One region of the Nocardia sp. NPDC056564 genome, then DNA from elsewhere that is predicted to be linked to it. Evidence: riboswitches for the same ligand, from Rfam matches in the RefSeq annotation. Region 1 holds a riboswitch; the other holds the start of a gene.
The links. A riboswitch is a leader RNA that binds a small molecule or an ion and turns the genes downstream of it on or off. The one in region 1 is predicted to bind glycine.
Positions count from the first base shown of each region.

Region 2: linked by a shared signal. The riboswitch ahead of glyA (serine hydroxymethyltransferase) and the one ahead of gcvP (aminomethyl-transferring glycine dehydrogenase) in region 1 are both predicted to bind glycine.

Region 1 covers NZ_JBHTUR010000031.1:12,563-20,294, forward strand. Annotated here, with positions in the region: gene ACFQ9K_RS42640 (bifunctional nuclease family protein) at 1-36, shown strand, start outside; gene ACFQ9K_RS42645 (MerR family transcriptional regulator) at 243-836, shown strand; glycine riboswitch at 1,082-1,181, shown strand; gene gcvP (aminomethyl-transferring glycine dehydrogenase) at 1,331-4,153, shown strand; gene ACFQ9K_RS42655 (VWA domain-containing protein) at 4,290-5,957, opposite strand; gene ACFQ9K_RS42660 (WhiB family transcriptional regulator) at 6,072-6,347, opposite strand; gene ACFQ9K_RS42665 (HNH endonuclease) at 6,375-6,920, opposite strand; gene ACFQ9K_RS42670 (DM13 domain-containing protein) at 7,207-7,732, opposite strand, start outside.
Region 2 covers NZ_JBHTUR010000006.1:332,837-340,568, reverse strand. Annotated here, with positions in the region: gene ACFQ9K_RS18455 (medium chain dehydrogenase/reductase family protein) at 1-895, shown strand, start outside; gene ACFQ9K_RS18450 (PQQ-dependent sugar dehydrogenase) at 1,014-2,090, shown strand; gene ACFQ9K_RS18445 (L-serine ammonia-lyase) at 2,093-3,463, opposite strand; gene glyA (serine hydroxymethyltransferase) at 3,460-4,755, opposite strand; glycine riboswitch at 4,787-4,880, opposite strand; gene ACFQ9K_RS18435 (IclR family transcriptional regulator) at 5,090-5,875, opposite strand; gene ACFQ9K_RS18430 (putative nucleotidyltransferase substrate binding domain-containing protein) at 5,888-7,732, opposite strand, start outside.

The sequences.
Region 1 (7,732 bases):
GTCTCGCCCGACGATTTCAAGGCCACGGATAGCTGAACAGGACCTTTCCGGCAATCCGGCGTTTTCGCGGGCTGACCGGGGGATCGTCCCTTAACCAGAGCTTGAGACTTTAACCGCGCGTCGCGTTTGGCCTGACGATGGTGCTCCCTGGACAATCAGGGGAGTAATCTCGATAGTTGGGCCACGTCCGTTTTGGCCAGGTCGTCAGTATGAGTAGTGGTCGAAGCGGAGCCGGGTCATCGATGAGGCCAGCGGTCGGCGGAGCAAGGGAGTGGTCAGTGGCAGAGGAATCGCAAAATGTGGTGCAGCCAGGCCTGTTCCCGGACGACTCGGTTCCCGACGATCTGGTCGGCTACCGGGTTCCCAGTGCATGCCAGGTAGCGGGGATCACCTACCGGCAGCTCGATTACTGGGCGCGGACCGGATTGGTCGTGCCCTCCATTCGCAGCGCCGCCGGCTCGGGCAGCCAGCGCCTGTACTCGTTCAAGGACATCCTGGTCCTGAAGATCGTGAAGCGGCTGCTCGACGCGGGCATCTCGCTACAGAACATCAGGATCGCGGTCGACCATCTACGCAGCAGGGGAGTGCAGGACCTCGCCGGGATCACCCTGTTCTCCGACGGCACGTCGGTGTACGAGTGCACCTCGGCCGAGGAGGTAGTCGATTTACTGCAGGGCGGGCAAGGCGTGTTCGGCATCGCGATCAGCGGTGCCATGCACGAGCTCACCGGCGCGATCGCCAACTTCCCGGCCGAACGCGCGTCCGCGGTGACCGAACGTCCGGAGGACGAGCTGTCCTACCGGCGTAAGGCCCGCATGAGCCGCAAGACCGGTTAAAGAATAGTCAGCTCACAACACCCCGCCTCCCCGGCGAAACCCAGGGTAGCGGGGTGTTGTGCTGTGTGGCATCTGGTTTTCGGCGGCATCGGCGCGATCGAGCTGAAACATGGTGTTAAGTAGATATGCGCATCTATCCATGTAATCGCCTGGAGGCCCGCGCACCGACGTGACCAGCGCGACACCCGCAGGGAAGGGACCAGTGACACGTTCTGGCGTGTCGTCGGCTTAAACTGGTGTCGCGCCAACGCCGTGCGGGAGAGTCCCGGGTTCGACAGAGTCCGGGCGCCGAAGGAGCAGCACCTCCCCGTCAATCTCTCAGGCATCAGGGACCGTGCGGGCTTGGGCGCCTCTGGAAAGCGGTGGCTTCGGGCCGCCCGCCCATGGGGAAAGGGGCTCGACCTTCATTGCGGTCGCGCGTCCGAATCTCTCAGGCAACACGACAGAGGGGGAGGGCTGGTAACCGTCGACAGGTGTCGACCCGCCCGAACCCTATGGGAGCTGCCGTGACTCGCTCATTCGCCGATCGCCACATCGGACCCGACCGGGGCGAAATCGCCCGGATCCTGGACGTCGTCGGCGTCGGCTCGCTCGACGAGCTGGCCACGAAGGCCTTGCCCGCCACCATCCTCGACGGGTCCGGCCTGGCCGGATTGCCGCCTGCCGCAACCGAACACGAGGTGCTGGCCGAACTCGCCGGGCTCGCCCACGCCAACACCGTGGCCACCTCGATGATCGGGCTCGGTTACTACGACACCCTGACCCCGCCGGTGCTGGTACGCAACCTGCTGGAGAACCCGGCCTGGTACACGGCGTACACGCCCTATCAGCCGGAGATCAGTCAGGGCCGGCTCGAGGCGCTGCTCAACTTCCAGACCATGGTGTCCGAACTGACCGGCATGGACGTGGCGAACGCGTCGATGCTGGACGAGGCCACCGCCGCCGCCGAGGCGATGACGCTGCTGCAGCGGGCGAGCCGGTCCAAGTCGGCGCGGCTGGTCATCGACACCGACCTGTTCCCGCAGACCAAGACCGTGCTGACCACCCGCGCGCGGCCGCTCGGCATCGAGCTGGTCCCGGCGGATCTGTGCGCCGGAGAACTGCCCGACGGTGAATTCTTCGGTGTGCTGGTGCAGGCGCCGGGCGCGTCCGGGCGGGTAGTGGACTGGACGTCGCTGATCGGCGCCGCGCACGAACGCGGCGCGCTGGTCGCGGTGGGCGCGGACCTGCTGGCCATGACGTTGATCGCGTCCCCCGGCGACCAGGGCGCGGATGTCTGCTTCGGCACCACCCAGCGGTTCGGTGTGCCGCTCGGCTTCGGCGGCCCGCACGCGGGTTATCTGGCCGTGCGCACCGCGTATGCCAGGCAGCTGCCGGGCCGGTTGGTCGGCGTGTCGGTGGACGCGGACGGCGACGTGGCCTACCGGCTGGCGTTGCAGACGCGCGAGCAGCACATCCGCCGGGAGAAGGCCACCTCCAACATCTGTACTGCGCAGGTGCTGCTGGCCATCGTCGCGGCCATGTACGCGAGCTATCACGGCGCCGACGGCCTGCGCGACATCGCGCGCCGGGTGCATCGGCACGCCGCCACCATCGCCGCGGGGCTGGACGGTGCGGTCGTGCACGACACGTTCTTCGACACCGTGCTGGCGCACGTGCCCGGCGGCGCGGAAGCCGTTGTGGCGAAGGCGAAGTCGCGCGGGATCAACCTGCGCCTGGTGGACGCCGATCACGTCGGCATCGCCTGCGACGAGGCCACCACCGAGGCGCACGTCGCGGCGGTGCTCGAATCCTTCGGCACCGCACTGTCGGCCGAGCGGCGCGACCCGGCGCCGGTCGTCGCGATCGAGAACCGGACCTCCGAGTTCCTCGACCACCCGGCATTCACCAAGTACCACACCGAAACCGCGATGCTGCGCTACCTGCGCTCGCTGTCCGACAAGGACATCGCGTTGGACCGCAGCATGATTCCGCTCGGCTCGTGCACCATGAAGCTGAACGCGACCGCCGAGATGGAGGCCATCACCTGGCCCGGCTTCGCCCGTGTGCACCCGTACGCGCCGGTCGAGGACGCGCCCGGGCTGTTGCAGGTGATCCACGACCTGGAGCAGTGGCTGTCCGACATCACCGGTTACGACTCGGTCAGCCTGCAGCCGAACGCGGGCAGCCAGGGCGAGTACGCCGGCCTGCTGGCGATCCGCCGCTACCACCTGGATCGTGGTGACACGCACCGGGATACCTGCCTGATCCCGTCCAGCGCGCACGGCACCAACGCGGCCTCGGCGGCGATGGCCGGGCTGCGCGTCGAGGTGGTCAAGTGCCGCGACAACGGCGACGTCGACCTGGACGACCTGCGAGCCAAGATCGCCGATCACGCCGACCGGCTGGCCTGCATCATGATCACCTACCCGTCCACGCACGGCGTGTACGAGCACGAGGTCGCCGAGCTGTGCGCGCTGGTGCACGACGCGGGCGGCCAGGTGTACGTCGACGGCGCGAACCTGAACGCGCTTGTCGGACTTGCCCGTCCGGGCCGGTTCGGCGGCGACGTCAGCCACCTGAACCTGCACAAGACGTTCTGCATCCCGCACGGCGGCGGCGGGCCCGGTGTCGGTCCGGTCGCGGTCCGGTCGCACCTCGCCCCTTACCTGCCCGGCGATCCGCTGGTGACCGACTCGCACGCGGTGTCGGCGGCCAACTACGGCTCGGCCTCGATCCTGCCGATCACCTGGGCCTACATCCGGATGATGGGCGCGGACGGCCTGCGCGACGCGACGCTGACGGCGATCGCCTCGGCGAACTACATCGCCCGCCGGCTCGACGAGTACTTCCCGGTGCTCTACACCGGCGAGCACGGGATGGTCGCGCACGAGTGCATCCTGGATCTGCGCGAGATCACCAAGCGAACCGGCGTCACGGTGGACGATGTGGCGAAGCGGCTGGCGGACTACGGATTCCACGCGCCGACGATGAGCTTCCCGGTCGCCGGCACGCTGATGGTCGAGCCGACCGAGAGCGAAAACCTGGACGAGCTGGACGATTTCATCGAGGCGATGATCGCCATCCGCAAGGAGATCGATCAGGTCGCGGCGGGCGTGTGGCCGGTGACCGACAACCCGCTGCGCGGCGCGCCGCACACCGCGGCCAGCCTGGTCGGCGAGTGGGAGCACCCGTACAGCCGCGAAACCGCCGTCTACCCGCGGGGTCTCAACCACCCGCGGCCCAAGGTGTGGCCGCCCGTCCGCCGCATCGACGGCGCCTACGGCGACCGCAACCTGGTCTGCTCCTGCCCCCCGATCGAGGCCTACGCCGACTGACCGTCGGCCCCGAGGGCGCCCTTCGCCGAGTCAGGCGGAGGGCGCCCGTGTCTTCGAGCCCGCCGCACCACTTCTGATTTCCCGCACCGAAAATCGCATGCGAATCTCGGTGCGGGAAATCAGACGTGGTGCGTCTTTACGGGGTGGTCAGCGACTGGACGACCGCGGAGCCGAAGCTGAGGTCGTCGGAGGTAGTGACCTTCGTGTAGGTGCCGCCGGACTGCTCGGCGATGCTCTTCAGCGTCTGTGTGCCCTGGCCGCCGATGACGATGATGTCCACCCGGACCGGGTGCGACTTGTCGATCGCGGCGGCCAGGTCGGCGGCGAGTTTCGCGCCGGTGACCGTCGAGTCGTCCTCCGGGCCGTCGGTGATGAGCAGCACGGAATTCGTTCGGCCGGGGGTGTATCCGTTGACCGCGCTCTTGTACGCGGCGATCAGCGTGGGGTATGCCTGGTCGGCGCGGACGTCGCCGGCCTTGATCGTGCCGAGTGCGTTGCTGATCTTGGTGCGTTGCTCGTCGGTGAGCGGGGCGGTGGCGGCCTGCACCTTGTAAGGCGTTGTGCCGTCCAGGTTCTTGCCGTAGGTCCAGAGGCCGAGGCCGAAGTCCGGCGGCATCACCGTCAGCGTGGAGCTCAGCGCGCCGATGACATTCGCTAGGCGGGTCATCGAACCGTCGGTGGTCGACATGGACGAGGAGACGTCGACCAGCACGGTGGATTGCACGCCGAGCACCGGATTGGCCAGGGTGGCACGGACTTTGTCGAGGGCGGCCCGCGGCGGTGCGGGGGCGGCGGCGGGTGCGGTGGTGAATCCTGCCGCGCTGAACGCCTGCGCCTGTTCCGGTGCGCGCAGGTAGTCCGCGAACAGCCCGCCGACGAGGTTCTGCGTCTTGTCGACCCACGGTCCGGACATCAGTGCCGCCGGGTGATCGGCGACCGGCGCGGCGCCGGACGGCCGGAAGACCGTAAGTCCCGCTTGGTTTTTCACCTGCTGCTCGGTGGCGGCCACCGCGTGCACGGTGGCCGTTTGCGGGGCGCCGGCGATGATGCCGAACGCCGCGGCGGTGTCGGCCGCCTCCGGCGCCTCGGCGGCGAGACCGGAGATCGCCGCGACGGCCTGGCCCGACTGTGCGGCCTGCTCGGTGAGCGGTTCCGCGCCGGACACCGCGGACCCCACCGCCGTGGCGGCGGCGAGCGAGGCGTCCCCGGGCGGCAGCGCCATGCGCAGACCGCCCCAGCCGGACAGCCCGACATCCTTGAGCGAACCTTGTTGCAGCCGTGGCAGATCCGCCCACGTGGTGTTGGCCTGTTCCAGCGCGCCGCGCAATTCGTCCGGCACCGCGAGCACGATCGGGCTCACCGCGATCGGCGCGGGCGTGCCCTCGATCATGCCCGGGACCCGCATGGACTCGATCGAACGGGTGGAATCGGGGATCCACAGCACCGGCTGCGGGCCGAGGTTCTGATCCCACGGCTTGCCGTCGGTGAACGCGGCGACGATCGCGGCGGACGGCTGCGCCGTCACGACCACCTGCGCGCAGTGATCGCGCACCTTCGGCTTGGTCGCGTTGTACCGGTCCGCGGCGGCTCTGACCGGCACGGCGATGTCCGGATCGGCGGTGACGTAGAGCGTCGACGCGCCGGAGACGCACGCCGCGGCCGCGGCGCTGTCCTCGTCGGCCGCCCGGTCCCGTAACTGGAACCAGCCGACGACCCCGGCGACGAGCAGCACGATGGCCACCACTGCGATAACCGGACCTTTGCTGACGCCCCGGGATCTGGTTCCGCTGCGATGAGTGCCCACGCTGCACAGTGTAGGTTCACCTGCGGTTTGCGGCCGCGTCGAGGTTGCCCTCACCGGCGTGCCGTAAGTCGTGTCCGTCGGCCGCCGTGTCCGGGGCGGACACGGCGGCGCGCGTCACGGGCGGATCAGCTGTCCGCGGTCGAACTCGTGACCGCCCCAGACGCCGGACTGGCCGGTGCGGGCGGCGAAGTCACCGCAGGCCGCGCGGATCGGGCAGCCCGCGCAGATGCCGCGCGCGTAGTCGAAGTCCTGCGACGGGTACGGGAACCACGCCTCGTGCTGCGGATCACCCCGGCAGGCGGCCCGATGCCACTCTCGGGAGTCCGAGAGCGGAAGCAGCTCGGCCAGGGTCAGTTCCACGACCGCGCTGGTCTCGGTGCGGATGGTCATCGCGATCCTCTCCTTTCTCGGATGGGTTCAGGTGGCGGCGAGCTGCTTCCAGATCCGCCGCTGTTGCCTGGCCTGGTGGTTGGGCGCCTTGGGTTGCCACAGCAGCCGCATGCCCGCCTCCTCGGGGGTGCGGTCGGCCTTGGTCGTATTGCACGGGCCGCAACAGGCGACGAGGTTGCTCCAGGTGTTCGGGCCGCCCCGGCTGCGCGGCCGGATGTGGTCGACGGTGCGGGCCCAGGCGGCGCAGTAGCCGCACCGGTGGCTGTCCCGGCGCAGCACGCCCGCCAGGGTGGCGCGGCTCTCGTCGTGCACCCTGGTGGCGTGCTCGAGGTAGACGTAGCGGAGCAGCCGGATGGTCTCCGGCAGCACCAGCTCGACGTGCTGGGACCGGATCAGGAAGTGCGGGGCCCGGTCGGCGATCGACTCCGCGGCGCCGGTCATCAGCAGCACGATGGCCCGGTCGGCGCTGATCTCGTCGAGCGCCTCGTAGGAGGCGTTCAGCACCAGCACTCCGGCGTGTATCCAGTTGTCGGCGGTCAGTGTCGCCGGGTTGGCGGCATAGCGGAATGTCATGGGAATCACCATGTTTCGAGAGAGGTCGAGCGGGGCGAAGGGGCGGTCAGTTACCGGCCGGGAGGCGGCCGTCGTCGTTTGCGCTGCGCAGCTGTCGGTCGAATGCTGGTTTCCTGGTCGACAATCGCTGTGCCGCTTCGGCGTTCGCCCGAATCGGGTCGTACTCGTGCATGGCCACCTCCTCCTTCCGCGTGCTCGTGGATCACCGCTACCTGGTGATCATCATCGAATTCCATGGTGACACAGCGGGCCTACCGCTGTCGGGTCATTTATTTCCGGGCGCGGATCAGGCGTTGTGCAGCTGGGCGGCGCCGAAGGAGACATGGAACCGCTGGCACCAGATGGTGACGCTGGTGAACGCGGTCAGATCGATGTCGGCGGGGAGCACGTAGTTCTGGCTGCCCTTGTTGCCCTTGAGACTGCCGAGGTCGGTGTGCCGGCCGTCGTCGAACACGAACCAGCCGGCCTTGCCCTCGACCACCTCGGCGTCGGTGAGCCACACGTGCAGGTCGGGGCCGTCCGAGGTGTCGAGGTCCTCGAGCCGCAGGACCCGGGTGCCGTCGGGCAGTTGGAGGATCCGCACGGTGCCGGAGGTATCGTGCTCGTGTGCGATGAGGGTGCCGCCGGCCAGGGTGCGTGGCTGCGCGGGCGCGCCCGGCGCGGCGGGTGCGGTGGCCGAGGGTGCGGCCTCGTTGACGGTGGTATTGGTGAACAGGCGCCACGGCTGGGCCAACACCATGCCGACGCCGAGCCCGACGATCAGCAGGACGGCCAGGGTCCACGTGATGGGGGATCGGGCGATCTTGCGTGCG
Region 2 (7,732 bases), on a different contig from region 1:
CGCCGAGCAGCAGATGCGCCGCGGCAAGTACTACGACCAGCCGCCGTTCCCCTTCGTGCCGGGCTACGACCTGGTCGGCACGGTCATCGCGACCGGACCGTCGGTCGACGAGGCGCTGGTCGGCCGGCGCGTCGCCGCGCTGACCAAGATCGGCGGCTGGGCCAGCCACGTCGTGCTCGACGCCGCCGACCTCGTCCCGGTGCCGGCCGCGCTCGACGCGGCCGAGGCGGAAACCTTTGTGGTGAACGGCATTACCGCCTGGCAGATGCTGTACCGGACGGCGAAGGTCAAGCGCGGCGAGACCATCCTGGTGCACGGCGCCAACGGCGGGGTCGGCTCGACCCTGGTCCAGCTGGCCCGCGCCGCGGGCATCCGGGTGATCGGCACCGCGTCGGCCCGGCACGCGGCGGCCGTCGAGGCGCTCGGCGCCACCCCGGTCGACTACCGCGGCGATGTGGTGGCCCAGGTGCGGGCGCTCGCGCCGCAGGGTGTGGACGTGGTGTTCGACCACGTCGGCGGCCCCGGCATCGTCGATTCGTTCGGGCTGCTCGCCCCGCACGGCACGCTGGTCGCCTACGGGACCGCCTCGACCAAGGACGAGGAGGGCAACTCGCGGCTGCCGGTGCTGAAGCTGTTCGCCCAGCTCATGGTGTGGAACGCACTGCCCAACAAGCGCAGTGCGCACTTCTACAATCTGTGGGCGGGCAAGCGCAACCCGACCAGGTTCCGCAACCTCATCCATCAGGACCTGAGCGCCGTCTTCGACCTGGCCGCCGAGGGCACGTTGCGCGCGCAGGTGGCGGCTCGAATCCCGCTGAGCCAGGCGGCGACGGCGCTCGAGCTCGCCGAATCCCGCACGGTCACCGGCAAAGTCGTCATCGTGCCGGATGCCTGATCGGGCGCATCGACTCGAGTGGCCGGGAGAGTTTTCGCTCGCCCGGCCACTGCCCGTTCAGCCCCTCCCCAGTCGTTCGCCAGTCGAGTTGATCAGCCGGATGGCGTTCTACTTAGGCATGACTCCGACCCTTCGCAGTGCGGCACAGTTCGCCGGCACCGCTGTGATCGCCATGGCGGCAGCGCTTTTCGTCGCCGTGCCCGGTTCCGTCGCCCAGCCGGTCGGCGTCCCCGACCTCAACGCACCGGAGGAACTCGCCCGCGACATCTCCGTGCCATGGGGCCTGAGCTTCCTGCCGGACGGTTCCGCGCTGGTCGCGCAGCGCAACACCGGGGTGATCACGCGGATCACCCCGGGCTCGGCGCCCACCCAGGCGTATCGGGTCCCCGGCGTCGTGGCCCGCGGCGAGGGCGGACTGCTCGGCCTGGCGGTCTCGCCGAAGTATGCCGAAAACGGTTACGTCTACGCCTATTTCAGCAGCAGCGATGATAATCGGATCGTGCGTTTCCGGCTGGACGGGCAGCCGGAGGTGATCTTCAGCGGGATCGCGAAGAACACCATTCACAATGGCGGCCGCATCGCTTTCGGCCCCGACGGCATGCTCTATGTCGGTACCGGCGACGCCGGGCAGTCGAGCCGGGCGCAGAACGCGGCGAGTCCGAACGGCAAGATTCTGCGCCTGGATCCCGACGGCAAACCGGCGCCAGGCAATCCGACGCCGAATTCGCCGGTCTACAGCCTCGGCCACCGCAACGTGCAGGGCTTGGCCTGGGACGCGAGCGGCAGGCTCTACGCGACCGAGTTCGGCCAGGACACCTACGACGAGATCAACCTGATCCAGCCGAAACGCAACTACGGCTGGCCGGTCGTCGAAGGCAAGGGCGACACCCAGGGCGGCCGCTACACGAACCCGCTGATCACCTGGGCGACCAGCGAGGCATCGCCGTCCGGCCTGGCCATCACCGCGAACACGTTGTACGTCGCGGCATTACGCGGCGAGCGGCTCTGGACGATCCCGCAGTCGGCCGACGGCACGCTGGGCCAGCCCGTGGCGCAGCTGCGCGACCGTTACGGCAGGCTGCGCACCCCGCAGGTCGCGCCGGACGGCTCGCTGTGGCTCACCACCTCCAACACCGACGGCCGCGGCGACGTCCGCACCGGCGACGACCGGATCATCCGCTTCCCGGCCCGCTGAGCTCAGCACTCGACGACGGCCACCGCCAGCCCGCCGCGCGAGGTCTCCTTGTACTTGTCCAGCATGTCGGCGCCGGTCGCACGCATGGTCTGAATGACCTGATCCAGCGACACGTGGTGCCTGCCGTCACCGCGAATGGCCATGCGGGCGGCGGTGATCGCCTTCACGGCGGCGATGCCGTTGCGTTCGATGCACGGGATCTGCACGAGTCCGCCGATCGGGTCGCAGGTGAGGCCGAGATTGTGTTCCATGCCGATCTCGGCGGCGTTCTCGATCTGCGCGGGCGTGCCGCCGAGCACGGCGGCGAGGCCGGCCGCGGCCATGGCGCAGGCCGAACCGACCTCGCCCTGGCAACCGACCTCGGCGCCGGAGATCGACGCGTTCTCCTTCATCAGCTGCCCGATCGCGCCGGCGGTGAGCAGGAATTCGACCACGCTGTCTTCGCCTGCGCCGCCGACGAATCGCTGAATGTAGTGCAGCACAGCGGGAATGATGCCGGCGGCGCCGTTGGTCGGCGCGGTGACGACCCGGCCGCCCGCGGCGTTCTCCTCGTTGACCGCCATCGCGTACAGCGTGACCCACTCCATCGCGCGCAGCGGATCGTTGTCCTCGGCCTCGGCGCCGAGCCGCTCGAACAGGCTCGCCGCGCGCCGCCGCACCCGAAGGGAACCGGGCAGCACTCCCCCGGTCGACATCCCTCGGTCGACGCACCCGCGCATCACCTGCCAGATGCCGAGCAGGTCCGCGCGCACCTGATCGGCACTGCGCCAGGACATCTCGTTGGCCAGCACGATCTCGCTGATCGACTTGCCGGTGGCCGCGGTGATCGAGAGCAGTTCGTCCGCCGAGCCGAACGGGTGCGCCACGGCGACCGGAGCTTCGACGGTGCGGCCCTCGATCTCGTCCTCGTCGAGCACGAAACCGCCGCCCACCGAGAAATACTGGCGCTCGAGCAGCACCTGCCCGGCGTCGTCGGACGCGCCGAACAGCATCCCGTTGGTGTGAAAGGCCAAGCGCGTCAACCCGAGCAGTTCGACGTCGCGGTCGACGGCGAACGCGATCGGTTGCACGCCGCCGAGATACAACCGGCCGCTGGCGCGCGCCGTGGCGACGGTGGCGGCCATCGTGTCCGGATCGATGGTCTCCGGCTGTGCGCCGGCCAGTCCGGCCACGATCGCCTCCACACTGCCGTGGCCGCGGCCCGTCGCGCCGAGCGAACCGTAGAGCCGCACCCGCAGCGCGGCCGTCCGGTGCAGCACGTCGGCGTCCTTCAGCCGCTCGACGAACGCCGCCGCGGCGCGCATCGGTCCCACGGTATGCGAACTCGACGGCCCGATGCCGACCCGGAACAGGTCGAATACGCTGATCGTCACGCCGGGTTCCGCAACCCGAGGTACAGCGGGAACCGCTGCGCGAGCGCGTCCACCCGCGCGGTCAGCGCCGCCGTGGGCGCACCGCCGCTCAGCGCGGTCGCGATGATGTCGGCGACCTCGGTGAACGCCGCGGCGTCGAAGCCGCGGGCGGCCAGCGCAGGCGTGCCGATCCGCAGCCCGGAACTGATCATCGGCGGGCGCGGATCGAACGGAATCGCGTTGCGGTTCACCGTGATTCCGATGGTGTGCAGCAGATCCTCGGCCTGCTTGCCGTCGAGCTCCGCCGCGCGCAGGTCGACCAGGACCAGGTGCACGTCGGTGCCGCCGCTGACCACGCCGATGCCCGCCGCCCGGCAGTCCTCGGCCAGCAGCCGATCGGAGAGGATCCGCGCGCCCGCGAGGGTCCGCTCCTGCCGATCGCGGAAGGCGGGCTCGGCCGCCATCTTGAACGCGACCGCCTTCGCGGCGATCACGTGCTCGAGCGGACCGCCCTGCTGACCGGGGAACACCGCCGAATCCAGCTTCTTGCCCAGATCCGCTGTGGCGAGGATGAATCCACCCCGCGGTCCGCCCAGTGTCTTGTGCGTGGTCGAGGTGACGACGTGCGCGTGCGGCACCGGTGACGGATGCAGCCCGGCCGCGACCAGGCCGGCGAAGTGCGCCATGTCGACCATCAGGTACGCGCCGACCTCGTCGGCGATGCGCCGGAATTCGGCGAAGTCGAGCTGACGCGGGTAGGCCGACCAGCCGGCCACGATCAGCTTCGGTTGATGCTCGTGCGCGAGCCGCGCCACCTCGGCCATATCGATGAGCTGGTCCTCGGCCCGAACATGGTATGCCGCAACGTTGTACAGCCGGCCGGAGAAGTTGATCTTCATGCCGTGGGTGAGGTGGCCGCCGTGGTCGAGCGCCAGGCCGAGGATGCCGTCGCCGGGCCGCAGCAGCGCGTGCATGACCGCCGCGTTCGCCTGCGCGCCCGAATGCGGCTGCACGTTCACGTATTCGGCGCCGAACAGCGAACGCAGCCGCTCGATGGCCAGAGTTTCGATCTCGTCGACGTATTCGCAACCGCCGTAGTAGCGGCGACCCGGATAGCCCTCGGCGTACTTGTTGGTGAGCACCGTGCCCTGCGCCTGCATCACGGCGAGCGGGGCGTAGTTCTCCGAGGCGATCATTTCCAGCCCGCGTTGCTGGCGGCCGGTCTCCTGGTCGACCAGTGCGGCGACGACCGGGTCGAACTCGCGCAGCGAGACATCGAGTTCGGTGCGCAGGGCGGAGGCAGGATCAGCCATGGGGAGCCTTTCGCGGATGCGTGGGGGTGGCTCCTCCCGCTCTGTCCTATGGCCTGAGAGATTCACGCGTTGCGCGTTTGCCCCGTCGGCGAGTGCGTGGTGCACTACTTTTCAGAGTTGCCTTGTGCGTAGCGGTACTGGGCCTGAGAGATTCCCGGGAGGTGTTGCTCCTTCGGCTCTCCATCGAACGGATGGAGATCTCCCGCTGCGTGTGCGGCGATATTCAGTTGAGGAAAACCGACTTATGTTGCATATAGCGCAACAGGCGCGCGATATGCAACATAGTATTGTCGTCGCCCGCGCGGATTGTCAATGGCGAACCGCACCCGCCCGCTCAGCCGAAGTAGCCGAGCCGGTGACTGATGTCCGCGGCGCTCGCGATGGCCAGCGCGGCCGTCGGCGCGAACCGGTCCGGACCGAGCCGGTAGGCCGGACCCGAAACGCTCAGCGCGGCAACGATAACCCCGTTGCTGTCGAAGACGGGGGCGGCGACCGCGTTCAGCCCGATCTCCAGTTCCTCACGCACACTTGCCCATCCGTTCTCCCGCACCGCCACCAACTGGGCGGCGAGGTCGGCGACCCTGGTCAGGGTGTTGCCGGTGAAGGACTCCAGCTTCGGGCCGACCTGCTTGCGCAGCGCCGCCGGGTCGAGGCCGGACAGCAGTACCTTCCCGCTCGACGTGGCGTGCGCCGGGCAGCTCTGCCCGACCCAGGAGCGCAGCGCGATCGACCCGGTGCCGGCCGCCTCCACGATGTTGATGATCCGATTGCCGTCCAGCACAGCGATATTCGTGGTCTCGCCGGTCCGCGCGGCCAGCTCGTTGCACGCGCCTTGGCTCTGCCCGACCAAATCGACCTGCGCACTGGTGGATCCGGCCAGCCGGACGATGGAGAAGCCGAGCCGGTACTTGCCGCGATCGGAGAGCTGCTCGACGTAACCGCGCGATTCCAGCACGGCGATCAGCCGGGATACGGTAGATTTGTGCACACCGAGTTCGGCGGCAATCTCCGTGACACCCGCCTGACCGAGCTTGGCGATGATCTCCAGTACGAGCAGTGCGCGGTCGACCGACTGCACCGCAGCGGCCCGGCCCTGGTCCTCACCATCCTGTTTCGCCATGACGCCGTCATTCTAAGCCGACGGCATCGCGATCCCGCGGACGCGTCGCTGGACGGCCGCGATCTCGCGCAGCGCGTCGTTCAGCAAACTCCGGTTCAAGGGCGACAATTCCGCCATCACCACCACGTCGCCCGGCCGGTGCCCGGCCGACAGCTGCTCGACCTGATGCACCATCCGCATGCGCTGCAACATGACGAACACCTCGGTGAGCACGGCGGCATCGCGATCGGCGATCACCCCGGCCGTCGCCGCCGCGGCCAGTCGCACCGGCGTCGCCGCGGCCGTCACGCCGGCCGCCAGCCCGCCCCAGCGGGCCAGGTTGACGATCGGGACCAGCGCGTGACTCTTCAGGTCGAAGGTGCCGCCGCGCCGGGACAGGACGTCCCGCAGCGAGCGCGCCCGGACCCGTCCGGACAGCGCGTCGAGCAGCTGCAGGCGCAACGCGTTCGGATAGTCGGCGCGCATCCGGGCGAACGCCGCGGGCACCGCGTGCAGGCTCGGATCACCCCACACCACGCGCCCGTCGATCAGCAGCGACGACATGACCAACCCGCGATCGACGAGCGGATCGTTCAACCAGCGCGTCGCCGCCTTCGTCCACTCCGACCGGGAGCGCGCGAATTTCGGTTTCGCGGCGATCGCCCCGTTGCTGTCCGCGGGTAGCCCGCAGGCATCGAGAATGGCGTGCGTGCGCTCCGCGATCGCGCGCAATTGCCCGCTGGCCGTGGACAATTCATCGGCCCAGGACAGCGCGCTGTCCACATCCGAGGACGGCATCGCCTCGCGCCGGGCGATGCTGCCGAGGGTCAGCCAGGCGAACCCGCCGTTCGGTGCGTCCCCGGCCTCGGCGATCGCGAGCTCGAGCGCCTTGCGCACCACCGAGTCGATGACCACGGAGAGGATGCCGCTCGTCGCGGACGCTTTGGTGCCGTTGCGGAACAGATCGACCGTGGTGCCGGGGATCTCGCGGGCCGCCTGCCGCAGCTGCGCCGCATCGGCGGCCGCGCCGATCGCGCGACGCAGGGCGAAGCTCTGCCGCGCGGAGGCCGCGAGCAGGTCCGAGTCTTCGAGCACCCCGAGTACCTCGCCCCGCCGGCCGACCACCGGCAGGTGCCGCAGCCCGCTCTCCAGCATCTCCATCAGCACGGTCTCGGCGGACAGATCGGCGCTCACCCGCCGGGCCGGCGCGCTCATCACCCGCGCGATCGGCAGGTCGACCGGCAGCCCCGCCGCCACCACCTCGACCCGCAGATCCTGATCGGTGAAGATGCCGAAGTCCCCGTCCGGCAACCGGATCAGCACCGCGGAGACGTGCTGCTCGGTCATCCGGATCACCGCGTCCCGCACGCTGGTCTCCGGTGTCACGAAAACGGGCTCCGCCGAGACCAGTTCGCTCGCCGGGCGGGTGCCGAGCACCTGCGCCATCGGGGTTCGATTGCCGGACACCGTCTTCCACGCCGACGACGCCAGAAAGGCCAGCCCGTCCGGCTGCGCGAACTGCGCGCGAACGTGCTCGCCGGGCAGCCGGATCAACAGGCTGGTCTCGGTGGCCAGCGCGACGAATTCGGCGCTGCCGCCGGTCAGCAGCGGCACGTAGCCGAAGATCCCGCCCGCCTCGACGGTGTCGATCGTGCGGCTGTCGTCCGACAGCGACGAGGCGGCGGAGTCGGGCCCGTTGCGCCGCAGGATGACCCGGCCGGTCCACACCATCCAGATATCGTCGGGCACCTGCGCCGAGTAGTCGCTGATCACCGCGCCCGCCGCGAACTCGTGCAGGGACGAGGCCGCGGCGAGCCGGTCGAGCTCGGCGGCGGTCATCGACTGGAACGGCGCGTGCCCGCCGAGGAACGCGGCTAG